DNA from 2 places in the Streptomyces sp. NPDC104106 genome. Region 2 is predicted to be linked to the other one. Evidence: riboswitches for the same ligand, from Rfam matches in the RefSeq annotation. Region 2 holds a riboswitch; the other holds the start of a gene.
The links. A riboswitch is a leader RNA that binds a small molecule or an ion and turns the genes downstream of it on or off. The one in region 2 is predicted to bind cobalamin.

Region 1 (4,204 bases), on a different contig from region 2:
GCCGTGCAGCATCTCCAGCCCCGGCTCCAGCAGCGAGACGTCCCCGCGGAACTTGTTGACCAGGAACCCGGCGACCAGCTCCTGGTCCTCGGGCGAGAGCAGTGCGACGGTGCCGAAGAAGGACGCGAAGACGCCCCCGCGGTCGATGTCCCCGACCACCAGCACGGGCAGCCGCGCGCCCCGCGCGATCCCCATGTTGACGATGTCGGTCCGGCGCAGATTGATCTCGGCCGGGCTGCCCGCCCCCTCGCAGATCACCGCGTCATACGTGCCCCGCAACTCCGCCAGGCAGTCCAGCACGGTGCCGAGCAGCTGCTGCTGCCGGCCGCCGTGGTAGCCGCGCGCGCTCAGCTCGCCCACCGGCTTGCCGAGCAGCACCACCTGGCTGCTCCGCTCGCCGCCCGGCTTGAGCAGCACGGGGTTCATCAGCGCGGTCGGCTCGATCCGGCAGGCCTGGGCCTGCATGGCCTGGGCCCGCCCGATCTCCGCGCCCTCGCGCGTCACGAAGGAGTTGAGCGACATGTTCTGCGCCTTGAACGGCGCGACCTTCACCCCCTGGCGCACCAGCCACCGGCAGATCCCGGCCGTCACGACGCTCTTGCCGGCGTCGGAGGTGGTGCCGGCGACGAGGAGTCCCCCGTTCACTTCCCACGTCCCTTCAGACCCTGGAAACCCTTGACGAGGAGGCGCGCGGCGACCGTGGTGCCGAGCGCGAGCAGGCCGACGCGGCGGGAGAGCCGTACGGCCCGGTCGATGTCGGTGACCCGGACCGCCCGGCCGGTGTCGCCGTTGAGGACGGGCCGGTGCTCGACGCGGCCGCCGTAGGAGAGCGTGCCGCCCAGCCGGACGCCGAGCGCGCCCGCGAAGGAGGCCTCCACGGGCCCGGCGTTGGGGCTCGGGTGCCGGTGGGCGTCCGTCCGCCAGGCACGCAGGGCGCCGCGTGGATCGGGTCCGGCCGCGGCGGCGAGTACGGCGGTCAGCCGGGCCCCCGGCCAGCCGGCCACGTCGTCGAGGCGCGCGGAGGCCCAGCCGTAGCGGCGGTGGCGGGGGGACCTGTGCCCCACCATCGCGTCCAGGGTGTTGACCGCCCGGAACCCGAGCAGCCCCGGCACGCCGGCCACCGCTCCCCACACCAGGGCGCCCACGACGGCGTCGGAGGTGTTCTCGGCGACGGACTCGACCACGGCCCGGGCGATCCCGTCGGCGTCCAGCGACTGCGGGTCGCGGCCGCACAGGTGCGGCAGCCGCGCGCGGGCGGTCTCGACGTCACCGGCCGCCAGGGCACGCCCGATCGCGCGGGCCTCGCGCGCGAGCGACGTACCGCCGACGACCGCCCAGACGGAGGCGGCGGTCAGCGCCGCGGAGGCGGTGGGGGAGGGGCGTACGGCGCGTGCGGCGGCCGTACCGAGCGCGACGGCGCCGCCCGCGCACACGACCGTGTGCACCGTGCCCCAGCCGCGGTGGTCGCGCCACAACGCGCCTTCCACGGCCGCGGCCGCCCGCCCGAACACGGCGACCGGATGCCCGCGGCGCGGATCGCCGAGGAGCAGATCGCCGAGGAGGCCGGCGGCGGCGCCGTACGCGTAACTGCGATCGGCACCCATCGGCTCAGCCGGCCGTGGGTGCAGGAGCGGGCCTGGTACGGGTCCTTGTCCTTCGGCAGCCGGGCATGGCGATCGATGTCCTCACTCAGGGTGTCCGCGCCCTGGTTCGACGAGATTCGGCGGTGAGAGTTCCTGGCTCCCGGGGTTCTTCCCCGGTGACAGTGGCGGGACCGCGCCGGATTCGCACCGGCTTCCTCTCCTGCCGCCGTACATGGCCTGGGCAGTCCACCACGCGTCCGGAACGGCCGTCAACTTGCCGTTGACCTGGGAGGGGGGAGTGTGCCGATCCCCACATTCCGGGGCGCGAGGGGCATGAGAAAGCTCCCCTCCGCGACCGCGGAGGGGAGCTGGGAGCCGGGAGCGGGTGCGCCGTCGTCAGCTCTTGGAGACGATCAGGAAGATGCCGTACGCCACCGCCGCCGCGCAGGCCGCGAAGCAGACGTAGGCGCCGGTGACGGCGAGGGCGGCGGAGGCGCCCTGGGCGGTGGCCTGCTCGCGCCGGGTCAGCCCCCTGATGCCCAGGGTGAACAGGACCACGAGGCCCACCGTGAACAGCAGGCTGACGCCGAAGACGGAGCCGATGGCCGACCAGTCGATCTTCATGGGGATGCTTCCTTGGTAACCGGGGGCGGCCGGGGTCAGACCGTGGCGGCCGGGGGAGTGGCGGAGGCGGCGGCCGGGGTGGCGGACGCCGCGGTCCCGGTGCCGGCCGGGGCGGCGATCGTGGCCGTCAGGTCGTCCATCGTGGCCGTCAGGTCGTCCCCGATCGTGCCCGCCGGGGGCGGGGCCACCGCGGCGATGGCGGCGGTCACCACGCCGGCCGGCTCCGCGGCCTCCTCCATGACGTTGGTGTGGTCGACCACCTCGCGGCGGGACATCCTCCAGATCGCGGCGCTCGCGGCGACCAGGAAGACGAGCACCGCGGCGGTGCCCCAGTCACCGAGGTCCGTGACGGACTCGGCGCCGGCGCCGACCAGCGCGGCGGCCGGGAGGGTGAGGACCCAGGCGACGGTCATGCGGGTGGCGGTGGACCAGCGGACCACGCCGCCCTTGCGGCCGAGGCCGGTGCCCATCACGGCGCCCGAGACGACGTGCGTGGTGGAGAGCGAGAAGCCCAGGTGGGAGGAGGCCAGGATGGCGGTCGCCGCGCTGGTCTGGGCGGCGAAGCCCTGGCGCGGCTCCAGGTCGGTCAGGCCCGTGCCCATGGTGCGGATGATGCGCCAGCCGCCGATGTAGGTGCCGAGCGCGATGGCCAGGCCCGCGGAGAGGATCACCCAGGTGGGAGGGTTCGAGCCGGGGGCGAGGGCGCCGCCCGCGACCAGCGCGAGGGTGATGATGCCCATCGTCTTCTGGGCGTCGTTGGTGCCGTGCGCGAGGGAGACCAGGCCGGCGGAGGCGATCTGACCGACGCGGTAGCCCTTGCGGGAGGCCTCGCCCTCGGCCGCGCCGCCGGCGCCGTACGACAGCCGGGTGGCCAGCATGGCCGCGACGCCCGCGACGACCGGCGCGGCGACCGCCGGGAGCAGCACCTTGGTCACCAGCACGTCACCGTGCACGGCGCCGAAGCCGGCGGAGGCGACCGTGGCGCCGATCAGACCGCCCATCAGGGCGTGCGAGGAACTGGACGGCAGACCCACCAGCCAGGTGAGCAGGTTCCAGAGGATCGCGCCGACCAGGGCGGCGAAGATGACCTCGGGACGGATGCCCTTTTCGTCGACGAGACCCTTGGAGATCGTGTTCGCGACCTCCACGGAGAGGAAGGCGCCGACCAGGTTGAGGACGGCGGACATGGCAACTGCGATCTTGGGCTTCATGGCGCCTGTCGAGATGGTGGTGGCCATCGCGTTGGCGGTGTCGTGGAAACCGTTCGTGAAATCGAACGCGAGCGCGGTTACCACCACAATCGCGAGGATCAGCGAGAAGCTTTCCATTTACCCAGGCAATCGTTCGAGGTCGTTGGCTGGATGAACGTAGGCAACCTGGGTGAACGGAAGGTGAACTGGGACCGGCGCGGTGGTGTCCGGACCGGGGGGACCGGGCTGCGCCTGCCGCCGTGCGTCGCCCGTGCCCCAGGCGCCCCTTGGCTGTCAGCCGCGCGCGAAGGCGCGCAGCCGGTCGACGGAGCCGTTGAAGAGATTCTGGTCACCCGGCAGGGCGCCCCCGGTGCCGTGCTGCCAGAACGTCCAGTGCCGCCAGCCGCCCGGCAGCGCCCCCGGGTCCGAGTCGCCGGGCCGGGCGATCCACAGCGGGTTGCCGGACGAGAACGCTCGGCTGTCGCCGGTGCAGAGCTTCCACCACGGGCTGGTCGTGTAGATCACCGGCCGGCGCCCCGTCTCCGCCTCCACCTCGTCGCTGAAGGACCGGATCCAGCGGACCATGCGCGCCTTGTCCAGTCCGTAGCACTTCCGCTTCCTGGTGTACGGGTCGTATTCCATGTCGAGCGCGGGCGGCAGCGTCCAGCCGTCGGCCAGCCAGCCGCCGCCGTTGCGCACGAAGAACTCGGCCTGGGCGGCGCCGGAGGACTCGTCCGGCAGTGCGAAGTGGTACGCGCCCCGGATCAGGCCCGCGCCGTGCGCGCCGCCGTACTGCTCGTCGAAGTA
Region 2 (4,204 bases):
CGGCGGGCGGTCGTTCGGCACGTGGATCACCTGGTTCCTGCTCGGCGGTGACCTGTACACGGCGTACACCTTCGTCGCCGTACCGGCGGCGATCTACGCGGCGGGCGCGTCCGGCTTCTTCGCGGTGCCCTACACGATCCTCGTCTACCCGCTGATCTTCACCTTCCTGCCACGCCTGTGGTCCGTCAGCCACCGCCACGGGTACGTGACGACCTCGGACTTCGTACGCGGCCGCTTCGGCTCCAAGGGTCTGTCGCTGGCGGTGGCGCTGACCGGCATCCTGGCGACGATGCCGTACATCGCGCTGCAGCTCGTCGGCATCCAGGCGGTGCTGGACGTGATGGGCGTCGGCGGGGACAGCAGCACCAACTGGTTCGTCCGGGACCTGCCGTTGCTCATCGCCTTCGGCGTGCTGGCCGCCTACACCTACTCGTCCGGTCTGCGCGCGCCCGCCCTGATCGCGTTCGTCAAGGACGCCCTGATCTACATCGTCATCGCGGTCGCGATCATCTACATCCCGGTCAAGCTGGGCGGGTTCGACGAGATCTTCGCCAAGGCGGGCCATGCGTTCAGCCAGATCAGTCCGGCCACCGGCAAGCCCCGCGGTGCGCTCGTGCCACCGGAGGCGGGCCAGTGGACGTACGCCACGCTGGCCCTCGGCTCGGCCCTCGCGCTGTTCATGTACCCGCACTCGATCACCGCGACCCTGTCGTCGAAGAGCCGTGAGGTGATCCGCCGCAACACCACGATCCTGCCGCTGTACTCCCTGATGCTCGGCCTGCTGGCCCTGCTGGGCTTCATGGCGATCGCGGCCGGAGTGAAGGTGAAGAACGGCCAGTTGGCGATCCCGCAGCTGTTCGAGGACATGTTCCCGAGCTGGTTCGCGGGCGTGGCCTTCGCGGCGATCGGCATCGGGGCGCTGGTCCCGGCGGCGATCATGTCGATCGCGGCGGCGAACCTGTTCACCCGCAACATCTACAAGGACTTCATCAAGCCGGACGCCACGCCGAAGCAGGAGGCGCAGGTCTCCAAGTTCGTGTCGCTGCTGGTGAAGGTGGGCGCCCTGGTCTTCGTCCTCACCATGGACAAGACGGTCGCCATCAACTTCCAGCTGCTGGGCGGCATCTGGATCCTGCAGACCTTCCCGGCCCTGGTCGGCGGCCTGTTCACGCGCTGGTTCCACCGCTGGGCGCTGCTGGCCGGCTGGGCGGTCGGCATGGTCTACGGCACGGTCGCGGCGTACGGCGTCGCCTCCCCGACCCAGAAGCACTTCGGCGGCTCGGCGAAGGAGATCCCCGGCATCGGCGAGATCGGCTACATCGGCCTCACCGCGTTCGTCCTCAACGTCCTGGTCACCGTGGTCCTGACCCTCGTCCTGAAGGCCGTCAAGGCCCCTGAGGGCCTGGACGAGACCAGGCCGGAGGACTACACGGCGGACGCGGGCGACCCGGGGGTGCAGGTCGAGCTGCCGCCGGCGACCGCGGGCGCCGGCCACTGAGCGACCGCCGGGCGACGGGCCGTCGCAGGAGATCCGGCGGCCCGTCGCCGTATCCGTCCGGCACACTCGGTGCCATGGACTTCGTGATCCGGCAGGCCACCTCCCGCGACTACGCAGCCCTCGGCGAGATCACCGCCCGGGCCTACCTCCAGGACGGCCTCCTCGACTTCGGGGAGAGCGACGCCTACCTCGCCGAGCTGCGGGACGTGGCCAAGCGCGCCGCCGACGCCGAGGTGCTCGTCGCCGCGGCGGCGGAAACCGTGCTCGGCGGCGTCACGTTCGTGCCGTACGGCGGGCCCATGGCCGACATAGCCCGCCCCGAAGAGGCCGAGATTCGTATGCTGGCCGTCGCCCACGCGGCGCGCGGCCGGGGCGTCGGCGAGGCCCTCGTCCGGGCCTGCGTCGACCGCGCACGGGCCACCGACGGCTGCCGCGCCGTCGTGCTGTCCACCCAGCGCAGCATGCACAGCGCCCACCGCATCTACGAACGCCTGGGCTTCGTCCGCACACCCGAGCGGGACTGGAACCCCCTGCCGGAGCTTTGCGACATCGCCCTGCTCGCTTACGAGTTGACACTCTGAAGCCGCCGCGACACACAACAGACACAACATCTGGGGGTGCCATGACAGCCCGGCACTAGATGTATGCTCATCCTCGCTGTCGCCGCAGGGGAATCCGGTGCGAATCCGGAACTGTCCCGCAACGGTGTACTTGCGTGCATTCGCGCGCTCGCGTCAGTCCGAGGACCTGCCGGCAGCGTGCGCCCGGCCGTCCGGCCCGGGTGCCTTCCGACGTCCGGGCCTCGTGGAATGGGCCGGTGGACGCGACGCCGTGCGCGCTCGTGGCTGCCCCCTGCCCTCCGCAAGGCCCCCGTGCCGAGCGAGGGAGAGCCCCACGTGACCATCGCGCCCGCAGATCCGGCTTCAGCCAGCGGCCTGGACACCGAGGACACCGACGGTCCCGGTACCGCGCTGCTGCGGACCCTGACCGAGCTGACCGCCGACCTCCCCGACGCCGATCCCGGCCGGGTCGCCGCCGCCGCGCTGCGCGGCCGCTCCGCCCGGGCCGACGAGGCGGAGTTGCGCGAACTGGCCACGGAGGCCGCCGCCGGGCTCATCTCCGAGGACCCCGCCTACTCGCGGCTGGCCGCCCGGCTGCTGGCCCTGTCGCTGCGCGCCGAGGCCGCCTCCCAGGGCGTGACGTCCTTCACCGAGTCCGTGGCCGTCGGCCACCGCGAGGGCCTGATCGCCCACCGGACCGCCGAGTTCGCGCGGCTGCACGCCGAACGGCTGGACGGCCTGGTCGACACCGGCGCCGACGACCGCTTCGGCTACTTCGGCCTGCGCACCCTGTACAGCCGCTACCTGCTGCGGCACCCGATCACCCGCAAGGTCATCGAGACCCCCCAGCACTTCATGCTGCGGGTGGCCGCCGGTCTCGCCGAGGACGACACCAGCCGCTCCGTGGACGAAGTCGCCGCGCTCTACGGGCTCATGAGCCGCCTCGACTACCTGCCCTCCTCCCCCACGCTCTTCAACTCCGGCACGCGGCACCCCCAGATGTCGTCCTGCTACCTGCTCGACTCCCCGCTGGACGAGCTGGACTCCATCTACGACCGCTACCACCAGGTGGCCCGGCTCTCCAAGCACGCCGGCGGCATCGGGCTGTCGTACTCCCGCATCCGCAGCCGCGGTTCGCTGATCCGTGGCACCAACGGGCACTCCAACGGCATCGTGCCGTTCCTGAAGACCCTGGACGCCTCGGTGGCGGCCGTGAACCAGGGCGGCCGGCGCAAGGGCGCCGCCGCCGTGTACCTGGAGACCTGGCACTCCGACATCGAGGAGTTCCTGGAGCTGCGGGACAACACCGGTGAGGACGCCCGCCGTACGCACAACCTGAACCTCGCGCACTGGATCCCGGACGAGTTCATGCGCCGGGTGGGCGCCGACGAGCAGTGGTCGCTGTTCTCGCCGGCCGACGTGCCGGAGCTGGTGGACCTGTGGGGCGAGGAGTTCGAGGCGGCCTACCGCAAGGCCGAGCAGGCGGGCCTCGCGAAGAAGACCATCGCGGCCCGTGAGCTGTACGGCCGCATGATGCGCACGCTCGCGCAGACCGGCAACGGCTGGATGACCTTCAAGGACGCGGCCAACCGCACCGCCAACCAGACGGCCCTGCCCGGCCACGTCGTCCACTCCTCCAACCTCTGCACCGAGATCCTGGAGGTCACGGACGACGGGGAGACCGCGGTCTGCAACCTGGGCTCCGTGAACCTGGGCGCCTTCGTGGACACGGCGGCCGGCGACCTCGACTGGGAGCGGCTGGACGAGACCGTCCGCACCGCCGTCACCTTCCTCGACCGCGTGGTCGACATCAACTTCTACCCGACCGAGCAGGCCGGGCGGTCGAACGCCAAGTGGCGCCCCGTCGGCCTGGGCGCGATGGGTCTGCAGGACGTCTTCTTCCAGCTGCGCCTGCCCTTCGACTCGCCGGAGGCCAAGGCCCTGTCCACGCGGATCGCCGAGCGGATCATGCTCGCCGCGTACGAGGCCTCCGCCGACCTCGCCGAGCGCAGCGGCCCGCTGCCGGCCTGGGAGAAGACGCGTACCGCCCGGGGCGTGCTGCACCCCGACCACTACGGCGTCGAGCTGACCTGGCCCGAGCGCTGGGCGGCGCTGCGCGGCCGTGTCGCCGAGGTCGGCATGCGCA

Region 1: it holds a riboswitch for cobalamin, as region 2 does, so the genes downstream of both, ACZ60X_RS00290 (cobalamin biosynthesis protein) here and ACZ60X_RS14515 (ribonucleoside-diphosphate reductase subunit alpha) in region 2, are expected to answer to the same signal.

What each region holds. Positions count from the first base shown of each region.
Region 1 covers NZ_JBVJMF010000001.1:54,756-58,959, reverse strand. Annotated here, with positions in the region: gene ACZ60X_RS00295 (cobyric acid synthase) at 1-645, opposite strand, end outside; gene ACZ60X_RS00290 (cobalamin biosynthesis protein) at 642-1,604, opposite strand; cobalamin riboswitch at 1,709-1,849, opposite strand; gene ACZ60X_RS00285 (hypothetical protein) at 1,980-2,207, opposite strand; gene ACZ60X_RS00280 (inorganic phosphate transporter) at 2,243-3,535, opposite strand; gene ACZ60X_RS00275 (lysozyme) at 3,692-4,204, opposite strand, start outside.
Region 2 covers NZ_JBVJMF010000005.1:194,703-198,906, forward strand. Annotated here, with positions in the region: gene mctP (monocarboxylate uptake permease MctP) at 1-1,498, shown strand, start outside; gene ACZ60X_RS14510 (GNAT family N-acetyltransferase) at 1,573-2,079, shown strand; cobalamin riboswitch at 2,143-2,267, shown strand; gene ACZ60X_RS14515 (ribonucleoside-diphosphate reductase subunit alpha) at 2,395-4,204, shown strand, end outside.